One region of the Streptomyces sp. NBC_00328 genome, then DNA from elsewhere that is predicted to be linked to it. Evidence: riboswitches for the same ligand, from Rfam matches in the RefSeq annotation. Region 1 holds a riboswitch; the other holds the start of a gene.
The links. A riboswitch is a leader RNA that binds a small molecule or an ion and turns the genes downstream of it on or off. The one in region 1 is predicted to bind cobalamin.
Positions count from the first base shown of each region.

Region 2: linked by a shared signal. The riboswitch ahead of metE (5-methyltetrahydropteroyltriglutamate--homocysteine S-methyltransferase) and the one ahead of OG485_RS12170 (cobalamin biosynthesis protein) in region 1 are both predicted to bind cobalamin.

Region 1 is NZ_CP108013.1:2,768,443-2,775,976, reverse strand. It holds gene cobN (cobaltochelatase subunit CobN) at 1-1,750, opposite strand, end outside; gene OG485_RS12175 (cobyric acid synthase) at 1,747-3,360, opposite strand; gene OG485_RS12170 (cobalamin biosynthesis protein) at 3,357-4,328, opposite strand; cobalamin riboswitch at 4,436-4,576, opposite strand; gene OG485_RS12165 (hypothetical protein) at 4,736-4,954, opposite strand; gene OG485_RS12160 (inorganic phosphate transporter) at 4,975-6,216, opposite strand; gene OG485_RS12155 (class II aldolase/adducin family protein) at 6,710-7,459, shown strand.
Region 2 is NZ_CP108013.1:8,189,041-8,196,574, reverse strand. It holds gene OG485_RS35865 (ABC transporter substrate-binding protein) at 473-3,289, shown strand; cobalamin riboswitch at 3,408-3,630, shown strand; gene metE (5-methyltetrahydropteroyltriglutamate--homocysteine S-methyltransferase) at 3,796-6,114, shown strand; gene OG485_RS35855 (CbtA family protein) at 6,281-7,039, opposite strand; gene OG485_RS35850 (CbtB domain-containing protein) at 7,061-7,282, opposite strand.

The sequences.
Region 1 (7,534 bases):
CGAGGAGCTGCTCCAGTTTGGCGAGGTCCCCGTAGGTGTCCGCGCGGGCCATCGGCGGTACGAGGTGGTCGACGACGGTGGCGTGCCCGCGGCGCTTGGCCTGCGTGCCCTCGCCGGGGTCGTTGACGATGAACGGGTAGACCAGGGGGAGTTCGCCGAGAACGGCGTCGGGGGCGCAGCCGCCGCTGAGCCCGAGGCCCTTGCCCGGCAGCCACTCCATCGTGCCGTGCTTGCCCATGTGCACGACCGCGTCCGCGCCGAAGCTGTTCTCCAGCCAGCGGTAGGCGGCCATGTAGTGGTGCGAGGGCGGCATGTCCGGGTCGTGGTAGATCGCGATCGGGTTCTCGCCGAAGCCGCGCGGAGGCTGGATCATCACGACGACGTTCCCGAACTCCAGGCAGGCCAGCACGATGTCGTCGCCGTCGACGTAGAGGGAGCCCGGAGGCTCGCCCCAGGCCTCCAGCATGCCCTCGCGCAGCGCGGGGTCGAGCGTCTCGAACCAGGCCCGGTAGTCGGCGAGCGGCACCCGCGCGGGGGCGGCGGCGAGCTGCTCCTCGGTCAGCCACTCCACGTCGTGACCGCCGGCCGCGATCAGCCGGTGGATCAACTCGTCGCCGTTGTCCGGGTATTCGGTGAGGGCGTAGCCCGCGTCGCGGAGCGCGTCGAGGACCCGTACGGCGGAGGCGGGCGTGTCGAGACCGACCGCGTTGCCGACCCGCGAGTGCTTGGTCGGGTAGGCGGTGAAGACGATCCCGAGCTTTTTCTCCGCGTTCGGCTTGTGCTTCAACTGGGCGTGCCGCAGGGCGATCCCGGCGACCCGCGCGGCCCGCTCGGGGTCGGCGACGTACACCGGGACGTCGTCCGGACCCTGCTCCTTGAAGGAGAAGGGCACCGTGATGAGACGGCCGTCGAACTCCGGGATCGCGACCTGCATCGCCGCGTCCATCGGGGACAGGGCCGCGTCCGAGGTGTCCCAGGCGCTCTTCGACGAGGTCAGGCAGAGACCCTGGAGGACGGGGATGTCGAGGTCGGCGAGCGCGCCGATGTCCCAGGCCTCCTCGTCGCCGCCCGCGGACGCCTCGGAGGCGTGGGTGCCGCCCGCCGCGAGGACGGTGGCGACGAGCGCGTCGGCCCGGCCGAGGATCTCGTACAGTCCCGGGTCGGCTCCGCGCAGCGAACCGCAGTACACGGCGAGGGCGTTGGCGCCGCGTGCCTCGATCGCGTCGCACAGCGTGTCCACGAACGCGGTGTTCCCGGACAGCTCGTGCGCCCGGTAGAACAGCACACCGACGGTCGGGCGGCCCTCGACGAAGTCGCGCTCGCCGTGGACACCGAACTCGGCCGACTTCCGCGGCTCCTCGAAGCCCTCGCCCGTGAGCAGCACGGTGTCCGAGAGGAAGCGGGCCAGCTCGGCGAGGTTGGCGGGGCCGCCCTCGACGAGATAGCGCAGCGCCTCCGCGACGACACCCGCGGGCACCGACGACTCGGCCATCAGCTCGGCGTCGGGGACGGACTCGCCGCCCAGCAGCACCGTCGGGATGCCGGACGCCTTCAGGAAGGCCAGCCCGTCCTCCCAGGCCCGCTTGCCGCCGAGCAGCCGCACGACGGCCAGGTCCGCGCCCTCGACGAGCGCGGGGAGTTCGCCCGTGACGTCGACCCGGGTCGGATTGCCGATCCGGTAACCGGCGCCACTGGCGCGGGCCGCCAGCAGATCCGTGTCGGCGGTCGACAACAACAACACTGTGCTCATGCGGGTGCTCCCGGTGGGATGAAGGGCAGTCCTTGCGGCGCGCCGGACTCGATGAGCCGCCACAGCGCGTCCGTGTCCGCGTGTTCCTCGATCAGGTCGCCGAGCAGGTCGAGCTGCTCCTCGCGCAGCGCCGCGAACGACGTGTCGGGGGCCGGTACGAAGCGGCGGCCCGCGGCGGCGGCCACCTCGCGCAGGAAGGCCCGCCGGAAACCGTCCGACTCCAGCGAGCCGTGCCAGTGCGTGCCCCAGACGGCGCCGGCCCGGCACCCGTCCAGGCTGTGCCCGTGCTCATCGGAGAAGAACGCCTCGCCACCGGTCACCTCGGCGACTCCGTGATGGATCTCGTACCCCTCGACGTGCTCGCCGAGGGCCTCCCCGACCGGCCGTGCCAGAGTCTTCTCCCGCTCGAACCGCACGCGTACGGGGAGGAGTCCGAGACCCTCGACATGACCGGCGCGGGATTCGACGTCGTCCTCGATGTGCTCTCCGAGGAGCTGGTAGCCACCACAGACGCCGAGGACCGGCCGCCCCTCGGCGGCCCGGCGCGCGATCGCGTCCGCGAGGCCGCGCTCGCGCAGCCACCGGAGCGCCTTCACGGTGCCCCGGGTCCCGGGCACGACGACCAGGTCCGCGTCGGCCAGTTCCTCGGGCCGGTCCACGAACCGCACGACGACACCCGGTTCGGCGGCCAGCGCGTCCACGTCGGTGAAGTTGGACATCAGCGGGACCGCGCAGACGGCGACCCGCAGGATGTCCTCGCCGACGGGGGAGGAGACCGCCGATTCCCGGACCGCACCGCGCAGCGAGACGCGCAGGCCGTCCTCCTCGTCGATGCCCAGACCGTGCTGGAAGGGCAGGACGCCGTAGGAGCGCCGGCCGGTGAGGCCGTGCAGCATGTCGAGGCCGGGTTCCAGCAGACTGACGTCGCCCCGGAACTTGTTGACGAGGAACCCGGCGACGAGCGCCTGGTCCTCCGGCGACAGCAGCGCGACCGTCCCGAAGAACGAGGCGAACACCCCGCCCCGGTCGATGTCGCCGACGACGAGCACGGGAAGCCCCGCGTTCCGCGCCACCCCCATGTTCACGATGTCGGTGCGCCGCAGATTGATCTCGGCCGGGCTGCCGGCTCCCTCACAGATCACCGCGTCATACGTGCCCCGCAACTGAGCCAGACAGTCGAGGACGGTCGCCAGGAGTGCTTCCTGGCGTCCCCCGCGCAGCCTGTCCCCGGCGGAGGCGGAGGACGCGGCGGACGCTTCGGCCGACGGCGGCCGCTCCGCGGGCCCGGCCGTTCCGAAGAACCCGCGCGCGCTCATCTCGCCCACCGGCCTGCCCATCAGGACGACCTGGCTGGTGCGGTCGCCGCCCGGCTTGAGCAGCACGGGATTCATCAGCGCGGTCGGCTCCACGCGGGCGGCCTGCGCCTGCATGGCCTGCGCCCGCCCGATCTCGGCGCCCTCGCGCGTCACGAACGAGTTCAGGGACATGTTCTGCGCCTTGAAGGGCGCGACCTTGACGCCCTGGCGCGCCAGCCACCGGCAGATCCCGGCGGTCACGACACTCTTTCCGGCGTCCGAGGTGGTCCCGGCGATCAGCAGCCCGCCGCTCATGCGGTGCGCCCCTTCCTGGTGGCCGGAACCCGTCCGGTTCCGGTGAGCAGAACCCGTCCGGCGGCGCTCACGCCGAGCGCGAGCCAGCCCACGCGCCGGGACAGCCGTACGGCCCGTTCGATGTCGTGGACGTGGACGGCGCGCCCCGCGCCGTTGAGCACGGGACGGTGCTCGACACGTCCGCCGTACGAGAGGGTGCCGCCGAGCCGCACGCCGAGCGCGCCCGCGAACGAGGCCTCCACGGGCCCGGCGTTGGGGCTCGGATGCCTGCGGGCGTCCGCGCGCCAGGCGCGTACGGCACCGCGCGGGTCGGATCCGGCCACGGCCGCGAGGACGGCGGTCAGCCGGGCTCCGGGCCAGCCGGCGACGTCGTCGAGCCGGGCGGAGGCCCAGCCGTAGCGCCGGTGGCGGGGGGACTTGTGTCCGACCATCGCGTCGAGCGTGTTCACGGCGCGGAAGGCGACGAGTCCCGGCACACCGCCGACGGCGCCCCAGACCAGAGCGCCCACGACGGCGTCGGAGGTGTTCTCGGCGACGGACTCGACGACGGCGCGCGCGACGCCGTCGGCGTCCAGCGCCTGCGGATCGCGTCCGCACAGGTGCGGCAGCCGCTCCCGGGCCGCGTCGAGATCACCGGCCGCGAGCGCGCCGCCGACCGCCCGCGCCTCGCGGCCGAGAGAGGTGCCTCCGACGACTGCCCAGGTGGCGGCGGCGGTCAGAGCGACCGAGGCGGTACGGGAGCGGCGTACGGTACGGCTCGCGAGCGCGGCCAGTCCGGTGGCGCCGCCGACGCAGACGGCCGTGTGCAGCGCGCCCCACCCGCGGTGGTCGCGCCACAGTGTCCGCTCCACGGTCGCGGCGGCCCGCCCGAAAGCGGCGACCGGATGCCCTCGGCGGGGATCGCCGAGCAGCAGGTCGCCGAGGAGGCCGGCGGCGGCGCCGTACGCGAAGACGCGATCGGCACGCACGCGGTCAGCCGGCCGTGGGGTGGAGCGGAACCCTCGTACTCAGCGAAACGGGCAACGGGCAGCCGCGCATGGCGATATGTCCTCACTCAGGGTGTCCACGCCCTGGTTCGACGAGACCGGCGGTGAGAGTTCCTGGCTCCCGGGGAGTTTCTTCCCCGATGACAGTGGCGGGACCGCGCCGGATTCGCACCGGCTTCCTCTCATGCCGCCGTACTTGGCTCCGGCAGTCCACCACGGGGTGAGAACGGCCGTCAACTGGCTGTTGACCTGCGGAGGGACAGTGTGCGCAGGCCCACATACGCGTGGGGGCGGGACGGCATACGCGTGGGGTGCGGGACGGTGGTCCGTCCCGCACCCCACGCGCGGTACCGCTCGGAGGCAGCCCGGTTCCGGGCGGCGCCTGCCGGCTACTTGGTGATGATCAGGGAGATGCCGTACGCCACCGCCGCGGCGCAGGCCGCGAAGCAGACGTACGCGCCGGTGGCCGCCGCGACCGCGGAACCGCCCTGGGCGGACTCCTTCTTGGAGAGGCCGGCGACACCGAGGGTGAAGAGGGCGACGAGGGCCACGGTCACTCCGAGGCTGACCCCGAAGACGGACCCGAGGGCTGACCAGTCGATGCTCATGCTGTTTCTTCCTTCGGTTCTCAGGCCACTCGGGACGGCGCCGGCGGGTTCACCGCGGGCTCGGCCGGAGCCGGGATGGTGGCCGTGAGGCCATCGGCCACGGTGCCGGCCGGGGGCGGGGTGACGGCGGCGATGGCCTGGGTCACCACACCGGCGGGCTCCTCGGTGTCGTTCACGTTGTTGTGGTCGATCACCTCGCGGCGCGAGCGGCGCCAGATCGCGAAGCTCGAACCGACCAGGAAGACGGCGACCAGCGTGGTGCCCCAGGCGCCGAAACCGGTCACCCATTCGGCGAGCGCGCCGACCAGGGCGGCGGCGGGCAGCGTGAGGACCCAGGCGACGACCATGCGCTTGGCGGTGGACCAGCGGACCACACCGCCCTTGCGGCCGAGACCGGCGCCCATCACGGACCCGGAGACCGAGTGCGTGGTGGAGAGGGAGAAACCGATGTGCGAGGAGGCCAGGATGACCGTCGCCGCGCTGGTCTGGGCGGCGAAGCCCTGCTGCGGCTGGAGGTCGGTCAGGCCCTTGCCCATCGTGCGGATGATGCGCCAGCCGCCCAGGTAGGTGCCGAGCGCGATGGCCAGACCGGCGGAGAGGATGACCCAGACCGGCGGGTCGGAGTCGGGAGCGACGGCGCCACCGGCGACCAGGGCCAGGGTGATGATGCCCATCGTCTTCTGCGCGTCGTTGGTGCCGTGGGCCAGCGAGACCAGGCCCGCGGAGGCTATCTGGCCGACGCGGTAGCCCTTCTTGGTGGCCTTGGTGTCGGCGTTGCCACTGAGCTTGTACGACAGGCGGGTGGCGAACATCGCGGCCAGACCGGCGACGATCGGGGCAGCGACGGCGGGCAGGAGCACCTTGCCGACCAGGACGTCCCCGTGCACGGCGCCGGTACCGGCGGAGGCGATGGTGGCGCCGACCAGGCCGCCCATGAGGGCGTGCGAGGAACTGGACGGGAGTCCGACGAGCCACGTCACCAGGTTCCAGAGGATCGCGCCGACGAGCGCGGCGAAGATCACTTCTGGCTGGATGCCGGATTCATCGACGAGGCCTTTGGAGATCGTGTTGGCGACCTCCACCGAGAGGAAGGCGCCGACAAGGTTGAGGGCGGCGGACATGGCCACCGCGACCTTGGGCTTGAGTGCGCCGGTCGAGATGGTGGTGGCCATCGCGTTGGCGGTGTCGTGGAAACCGTTCGTGAAATCGAACACGAGAGCGGTGACGATCACGATTCCGAGGAGGAGCGTGATGTGTTCCATTTACCCAGGCTTCTGTTGGACGTCAGTGGCAGGGGGAACGTAGGCAACCTGGATGAACGGAAGGTGAACTGAGTCGGACTTGACGGTGTCCTGAATAGCGGATCGTCATTCCGCTTGCGTCGACGGGAGGCTTGCCGGGTTCGAACGGATTCGGAATTCCGTACTCCGCTTGGGGTCGGGGCTCGTGGTGGAGTGTCCTGGTCGGGGCAGGTTTGAGCGGTGAGATCCCTGTCACTCGCAGGCTGTAGCCGTGGTCACAGCGCCCGGAAGCCCGAAAGGGCCACCCTGTCGATGGAGTCCGAGCGCCGGTCGGTCCGTAGTGACCCGACCACGGGGTGTGATCCGCGGCAAATGTCCGACCGGGGTGCCGTGGGCGTTCTCTCGGTTGCATGTGATGCACATCACATACAACCGTGGGCTGTTGGCGGCCCGCAGCCGCCCCGAAGCCCGCTCGCGCGGGTGTGTGGAAAGCGGTGCCTGGCAGGATCGCGTCATGACTGAGCCGCACCGGGACGCACGGGTCGGGCACGAGCACGCACGGACGACGGGCGAGGCCCACGAGCGAGACGAGCGAGACGGGCGTGACGGGCCGCACGCGCGGGACACCCTCCGGCGGGCCTGGGACGAACTGGTCTCCACCGCCCGGCGCACCGTCGCCGACGGGCTGGTCGTCGGCACCTCCGGCAACGTCTCCGTCCGCGTCGGAGACACCGTCCTGGTCACGCCCACGGGCGTGCCCTACGACCGGCTGACGCACGACGACATCGTCGGCGTCGGCCTCGACGGCCGGCAGGTGCTCGGATCGCTGCGCCCGACCAGCGAACTGCCGATGCATCTCGCGGTCTACCGCGCGACCGAGGCGCGGGGCGTCGTCCACACCCACGCACCCCACGCGACGGCCGTCTCGCTCCTCGTCCCCGAACTCCCGCTCGTCCACTACATGGCGGCGGCCCTCGGCGGCCCGGTCCGCGTCGCCCCCTACGCGGCCTACGGCACACCGGAACTGGCCGAGAACACCCTCCGGGCCCTGGCCGGCCGCACCGCCTGCCTCCTGCGGAACCACGGCACCATCGCGTACGGAGACTCGCTGGACCAGGCGTACGACCGCACGGCCCAGCTGGAATGGATGTGCCGCGTCTGGCTCCTGTCCTCCTCGGTCCCCGGGCTCACGCCCGCCCTGCTCTCACCGGACCAGCTCGCGGAGGCGGGGGAGCGGCTGCGGGGGTACGGACAGCAGGAGTGAGGCCGGCAGGAGTGAGGCCCCGCCGCAGCGCCGCCCGGCGCGCAGGTCCGGCGAGTACCGGAGGCGGGGGTCCGG
Region 2 (7,534 bases), 5.4 Mb from region 1:
GGGGTACTGACGGCACGTCGGAGAACGTGCGTCCAAGGGAAGCCGGGCGCTCCACCGGAACGCCGCACCGGACAGGGCGGGTTCACCCGGCCGGCAACGACGCGCCCGGGGCTCGGCCGGCCCGGAGACCACCACCCGCCTCTGCCGTGAGAGCGGGTCACATGGGTCCCCTGCACGTCAGGACGGACGCCGGGCCACTCGCGTTCCATCGGAACCGCCGCAGAGTCGACGGATGTCCCGCGCCCGAGGCGGGGCTTGACGAGAGCAGGCATCAAGGAGCGGGTGCATCCGTGGCGGCGCCGCCGGTGCCACGGGCCAGGGCGAGGGGCGGCCTGCGGGATGGTCGCAATGCGAGTGCACTGCGCACGCGGTACTTCATTAGCGGTCAACTAGCGGCAAATCCGCTGTACCGCACATTCCGTCCATAGACTCACGCAACACCCCCTCGAAATATGCCATTTGGAGGTTTCACTTGCCACGTCCACCCCTCGGCGACGAGCGACACCGGACCGTGTCCGCCGACCTCCACCGGATCGTCCGGGTGCTCGACCCGTACCTCATCGACCGCCGGGCCGGCTCGTCGCGTCGGCATCGGTCCCGCGAGCACGGGCTCCCGGCCCTGCTGCTGGCCCGGGTGGCGGTCGGTGGCGCGGTCACGGACACCGCGGAGCCGGATCCGGGGCTCACCCCACTTGTGCTGGACTACATGGAGCGCCTCAAGTCCTCCGGCGACGGGGCCCACCAGGACGGTACCCACTTCGCCCCGTACGCGGTCGTCGGCGACGTAGGGCCCGACCAGCCCCGCGTGCGGGAGGACGGGCCGCACCTGCTCCTGCTGGAGGACGTGGCGGAGCAGCTGAGGGAGTCCATGCCGGAGGGTGCCGGGGCGCTGCGGCTGCCCGAGTTCGACACCTGTCTCTCGGTCCTGCGCGCCACCGTCCAGGAAGTCGACGCGGCGGGCCAGCGGCGCGCCCTGCGCAAGCTGCTGTGCGACGCGTACGCCACGAGGTTTCACGAGGCGTTCCCCGTCGCGCAGCTCGGCGAGGCCATGGACGGATGGTGGGGCGCTCCGTTTCGCCTGCTGAGCGTCGTGGCCGGCTGGCTGTGGCGCCGGTGGTACGGCATGCGCGTCGACAGGCGCCACCCGTGGGTGAGCCGCTTGCTGGACGTGCCCGGCCGCAGCTTCCTCAAAGCGGCGGTGCACCTGCGGGTGACGCACCGTCTCGCCCTGGCTCACGAGGCGGCGCAGCCCGCGCAGGCGGTGGAGTCGCGCGAGGAGGAGCTGGTCCGCGAGATCCTGCTCACCGCGTTGATCCGCGACCTGGCGAAGGCGGCCCGGCCCCGTGCGTGGAGTCGCCTCCGCCCCCGGCGCGCATGGCCCTTCGTGGTGCTCCTGCCAGCCGTGGGCGGCGCGGGATCCGCCTGCCGCGAGTTCCTGGACACATACGCCGCGGTCGCCCACGACATCGAGAGCAGTCCGCTGCTGGTGCTGGGCGCGGCCACGGACGAGCTCCCCCCGTACGCCGCGAGTCCGCCCCTTCGGGCGCTGCCCGCGCAGCGAGGTGCCGTCGGCACACGCCCGACAGGTCACGGGGTGACCGCGCAGTTCTCGGCCGCGGTCGCCGGCCACGCCACCGGCACGGTGCGGGTGCTGGCGCTGCCGCGTACCCCGGACGACGGCGCCCCGGCGGCGGAGGTGCCCCTGCCCGCCACGGTGGACTTCCGTTCTCCCCTTGTCCGCGACTGGTGGCGTCCGGTGGCCGCCGCGACCGCCGCGGTGATGCTGGGCGCGGGCGGCCTCGTCCTGTCCCGGGAACTGGTGGAACTCCTCCCCGACGGAAGTCTCGCGGCCTCCTGCCGGCACGTGGGTACCGGAGAGGTCGTCGGCCTGACCGACGGCAACGACGGCTGCGACCTGGCCCACGGCGAGTACGCCGAGGACTTGAGAAAGCTGGAGAAGATCCTCGGCCACCAGAACGCGAAGGTGGACACGGACCGGCCCTACCGCACGGTCGTCTTCTTCGCGCCGCTGAGCGTCGGCTCGACGTCCAAGCGCACCGCGCCCATCGGCTTCCAGACACTGCGCGGCGCGCTGCTCGCCCAGGAGAACGTCAACAGCCGCCGCCTCAAGGCTCAGGTGCCCGTACGCCTGCTCGTCGCCAACGCCGGCGAGTCCTTCCACTACGGCTCGCGCGGCGGCCTGAACCAGAGCAACAAAAGCACTGTGGACGTCGCGAAGATGATCGTCGACCGGGCGGGCCGGGACCACATCGCGGCCGTCATGGGTCTCCACCAGAGCCGTCCGGAGTCCCAGCAGGCCGCGATCGAACTGGGAGCCCAGGGCATCACCGTCCTCGGGACCGGCGTCTCGGGCCAGCGCATGGTCGACGGCGACTCGCCCGTGTCGTACTTCCAGCTCTCACCGCCCGACGCACGCATCGCCGAGGTCATGGCGTCCTTCGCCCGTCACTCGCCTCAGCTGCGCGCTCTGACGGACCCCGCTCCCAGCGACTCCGGTCCGGCCGCCGTCGTGGTCTACGACCCCAAGGACGAGTACTTCAGCGCCGACCTCGCCCACCGGTTCGACACCGCCTACCGCTCGACCGGGCCGGTGCACTTCGTGAAGTACGGCGAGATGGAGAACGGCCGCACCACACGGGCCATCGCCGACACCGTCTGCACACTCGTCCACAGCACAGGCGGCTTCGTCCTGTACGCGGGCCGCTCCAGCGTCATGGAGGACCTCTTCGAGCACATGCAGACCGACCAGGCCTGCCGCGCCCGCGTCGCCCCGGTACCGGTGCTGGCGGAGAGCCCGGCGCCGGACGTGATCCTGCATCCGGACCTGATGCGCAAGGAGTACGGCGCGCTGAAGCTCTTCTACAACCAGTTCAGTCTCCCGCTGCCCGACGGGCCCTTCGGTGAGAGGTTCGGCCGGACCTTCCACCTGTCCGCCGAGAACGACGCCGCGCTCGGATACGACGCCGTCGAAATCCTCACCGAGGCCATGAACGCCATCGTCTCGACGGACCCGGGCTTCTCACCCAGGGCGCTCGTCACCCATCTGCAGGATCCCGGCATCCACAACTACGTGGGGGAATCCGGGGTCATCACCCTGGACAGCGATCACCACTACCCACCGAACAAGGAGATCCACATCCGTGAGATCACCCCCGCCGGAGACAAGCTCACGGACCTGACCTGCGGGGTGCTCTCCCAAGGAGCGAGGAACGCCACGCACTGGGGCCCCGATGACCGTTTCGACTGCCCGGTGGACAGCGTGTCCTGACGCTTCATCAGGCAGCGGCACGAAGCGAAGTGTCCCGCCCTGTGGCGTTCGGGCCTCCGGTCTCGCGGCTCAGCGTCCGGATCACGGATGTGCCGCCCCCTTCGGCACGTCACCCCGTAGGGTGGCTGGTGCAGCTGGTTCGCCCCGTCCGCCAGGCGGGATGCGTCGCAAGAGGGAACCCGGTGGGAATCCGGGACTGCCCCGCAGCGGTGAGCGGGAACGACCGCCGTCATACGCACTGGACCCGACGAACAGGGTCTGGGAAGCGACGGCCAGTAGGTGTCCTCCGCCAGGAAGACGTGCCCGCAAGTCCGAAGACCTGCCCGCTGCCCGCGCACGAACCACTCGTGCGCGGACATCCCGGTGACCTCGTGGGCGGGTCGGCGTACATATCGGCGGATGACCGCGCTGTTCCGAGCCGTGTCGCTTCCGTCCGGTTCGTCGCCCCTTCGCACTCGCGTCCCGTTGCCGGGATCTCAGGGATTCATCTCGCGAAGGAGATCTCCGTGACCACCAAGCCCGCAGCCGCGGCAGCACGGGCCACCGTGTACGGCTACCCGCGCCAGGGTCCCAACCGGAAACTGAAGAAGGCGATCGAGGGCTACTGGAAGGGCCGCGTCACCGCCGACGCCCTCCGCGCCACCGCCGCCGAACTGCGTCGCACGAACTGGCGCGAGCTGGCCGACGCCGGCATCGACGAGGTGCCGACCGGCGACTTCTCGTACTACGACCACGTCCTCGACACCACCGTCATGGTCGGCGCGATCCCCGCCCGCCACCGCGCCACGGTCGACTCGGACGCCCTGGACGGCTATTTCGCCATGGCGCGCGGCACCCAGGACGTGGCGCCGCTCGAGATGACGAAGTGGTTCGACACCAACTACCACTACCTGGTGCCCGAACTGGGCCCGGACACCGTCTTCGCGGCCGACTCCACCAAGCAGGTCACCGAGCTGAAGGAGGCACTCGCCCTCGGGCCGAGCGCCCGCCCGGTTCTGGTCGGCCCGGTCACCTACCTCCTCCTGTCCAAGCCCGCCCCGGGCGTGCCGGCGGACTTCGACCCGCTCACCCTCCTCGACCGGCTGCTGCCGGTGTACGCCGAGGTCCTCGCCGACCTGCGCGCGGCGGGCGCGGAGTGGGTCCAGCTGGACGAGCCCGCCCTCGTCCAGGACCGGACCCCGGCCGAGCTGGACGCCGCGGCGCGCACCTACCGCGGGCTCGGCGCGCTCACCGACCGGCCGAAGCTCCTGATCGCCTCGTACTTCGACCGGCTCGGCGACGCCCTGCCGGTACTGGCCAAGGCTCCGGTCGAAGGTCTCGCCCTGGACTTCACCGAAGCCGCCGCCGCCAACCTCGACGGCCTCGCCGCTGTCGGCGGCCTGCCCGGCAAACGCCTGGTCGCCGGTGTGGTCAACGGCCGCAACATCTGGGTGAACGACCTGGCCACGTCGCTGTCCACCCTCGGCACCCTGCTCGGCCTGGCCGACCGGGTCGACGTGTCGGCCTCCAGCTCCCTGCTCCACGTCCCGGTCGACGCGGCCCTGGAGCGGGACATCGAACCGCAGATCCTGCGCTGGCTCGCCTTCGCCCGCCAGAAGACGGCGGAGATCGTCACCCTCGCCAAGGGCCTCACCCAGGGCACCGGAACGATCGCGGGCGAACTCGCCTCCAACCGTGCCGATCTGGCCTCCCGCGCGAACTCGCCGATCACGCACGACCCCGCGGTACGGGCTCGCGCCGCCGCCGTCACGGACGCCGACGCCCGCCGGTCCCAGCCCTACGGCGAGCGCGCCACGGCCCAGCGGGCCCACCTCGGTCTCCCGCTGCTGCCGACCACCACCATCGGCTCCTTCCCGCAGACCACCGAACTGCGCACCGCCCGCGCCGACCTGCGCACCGGCCGCATCGACACGGCCGGTTACGAGGAGCGCATCAAGGCCGAGATCCAGGAGGTCATCTCCTTCCAGGAGAAGACCGGTCTCGACGTCCTCGTGCACGGCGAGGCCGAACGCAACGACATGGTGCAGTACTTCGCCGAGCAGCTCACCGGGTACCTGGCCACGCGGCACGGCTGGGTGCAGTCCTACGGCACCCGCTACGTCCGCCCGCCGATCCTGGCCGGCGACATCACGCGGCCCGAACCGATGACGGTGCGCTGGACGACGTACGCCCAGGCCCTGACCGATCGGCCGGTCAAGGGCATGCTCACCGGGCCGGTCACCATGCTCGCCTGGTCCTTCGTCCGCGACGACCAGCCCCTCGGCGACACCGCCCGCCAGGTCGCCCTCGCCCTGCGCGACGAGGTCAACGACCTGGAGGCGGCGGGCAGTTCGGTGATCCAGGTCGACGAGCCGGCCCTGCGCGAGACTCTTCCCCTGCGCACCGCCGACCGGCCGGCCTACCTGGCGTGGGCCACCGAGGCGTTCCGGCTCAGCACCAGCGGGGTGCGCCCGGACACACAGATCCACACGCACATGTGCTACGCCGAGTTCGGGGACATCGTCCAGGCCATCGACGACCTGGACGCCGACGTCATCAGCCTGGAGGCCGCCCGCTCCCACATGCAGGTGGCCCGCGAACTCGCCGCGCACGGCTACCCGCGCGAGGCGGGACCCGGCGTGTACGACATCCACTCCCCGCGCGTCCCCACCGCGCAGGAGGCCGCCGAACTGCTGCGGGCCGGACTGAAGGCGATCCCCGCCGAACGGCTGTGGGTGAACCCCGACTGCGGCCTGAAGACCCGCGGCTGGCCCGAGACCCGAGCCTCCCTGGAGAACCTGGTCGCCGCCGCCCACGCGGTACGCGGCGAACTGCCCGCCTCCTGAGCCGTACCTTCGAGCGGCCGGGGCGCCACGCCCGCCCCGGCCCCCGGCCGGCGGCTGAACCACGGAGCGGTCCCGGTCGAATCGTCCATGGGCCTCTGCGGGCGAAAGGGCTCCCGCAAGTCACGTCCTTGCGGGAGCCGAAGGGCCCTCTTGTGTTCCGAAGGGTTCAGTTCGCGGCCGGAACCGCTCGCCCGGAGGCGACCGCCGCGGGCTTCGGGTTGAGCAGACGCTCGGCCAACTCGCCGAAGACGAGGCCGAATCCGCCCCACAGGACGGTCTGGATGGCCAGCGCGGAGAGCCTGAACCGCCACAGCAGGGTGGCCGGGAATTCCCCCGGCACCTCGTTGATCACGGGCAGGAACTCGTAGGCCAGACCGATCACCACAGCGAAGGCTGCCACCGCGACCAGGGTGGCGTACCACGTGCCCAGGCTGGGTGCGAGGCGCTTGCCGAGGATGGTGGCGCCGACCGCCAGGAGCACGCTGAGAACCATCATCAGGAAGTACAGGGTGGTCCGCTTGCCGATGGTGTCGGGGGCGCCGACCGACGGCGGGTTGGCCGGGTACTTCAGGAACGGCACGACGTACACGGTGAGCAGCGCGGTCCCGGACAGCAGAAGCGCGGTCGCGCGGGCGCTGAAGCGGCCCACGCGGCCGAGCGCGAAGCAGTAGGCGAGGGCGGCGATTCCGCCGAAGGCGACGCCGTAGATCAGGACGCCGGTGGCGAGACCGGCGGTGGACTGGAGGCTGCGGGAGACGAGTTCGACCTCGTGCCCGTGCTCGTGGGCGTGCGCCTCCTCGAAGCCGATCGCGCTGTCGACGGCCGGTTCACCGAGCAAGTAGGCGACGACCAGGGCGAGTACACCGGCCGCGAGGCCGGCGAGCATGCCTCGCACGAGCAGGTTTCTTACCGTTGCGGAGTTCATGAGCGTGTGTCGTCTCTCGCGTCAGTGGCAGGGGAAACCGAGCAGGTGGCGGGCGTCGTGCACCCACTCGTGGACGTTCTCGCCGGAGACGACGGAGGTGGCGCCCTGTTCGGCGCCGACGAAGTACAGCAGGACCAGCATCAGGATGCCGAAGAAGGCCGCCCAGGGAGCTATCGCGGTCAGCGGCAGCTTGGCGGGGATGACGGGGGTGGTGGCTGTCGGCGGAGCGACGGTCTGCGCCATGGCAGGACCTCCTCGGGAGTTCGCGTCCCATCTCGGTGGTGCACAGGATGACGCCTACGGGTCTGACTCACGGGCGCCCAGCATGGCTGGAGCGTCTCGTTCACAGTGGCGCGACCGTGCCGGATTTCCACCGGCTTCCGTCTTGACGTCATCAATCTCGGACCCGACCGTACCGCGTGGCGCGTACCTGGCCAAGACCGCACCACCTGGCGTGATCTACCCCTCACACCAGGCGGCCGGTCCATTGGGGGC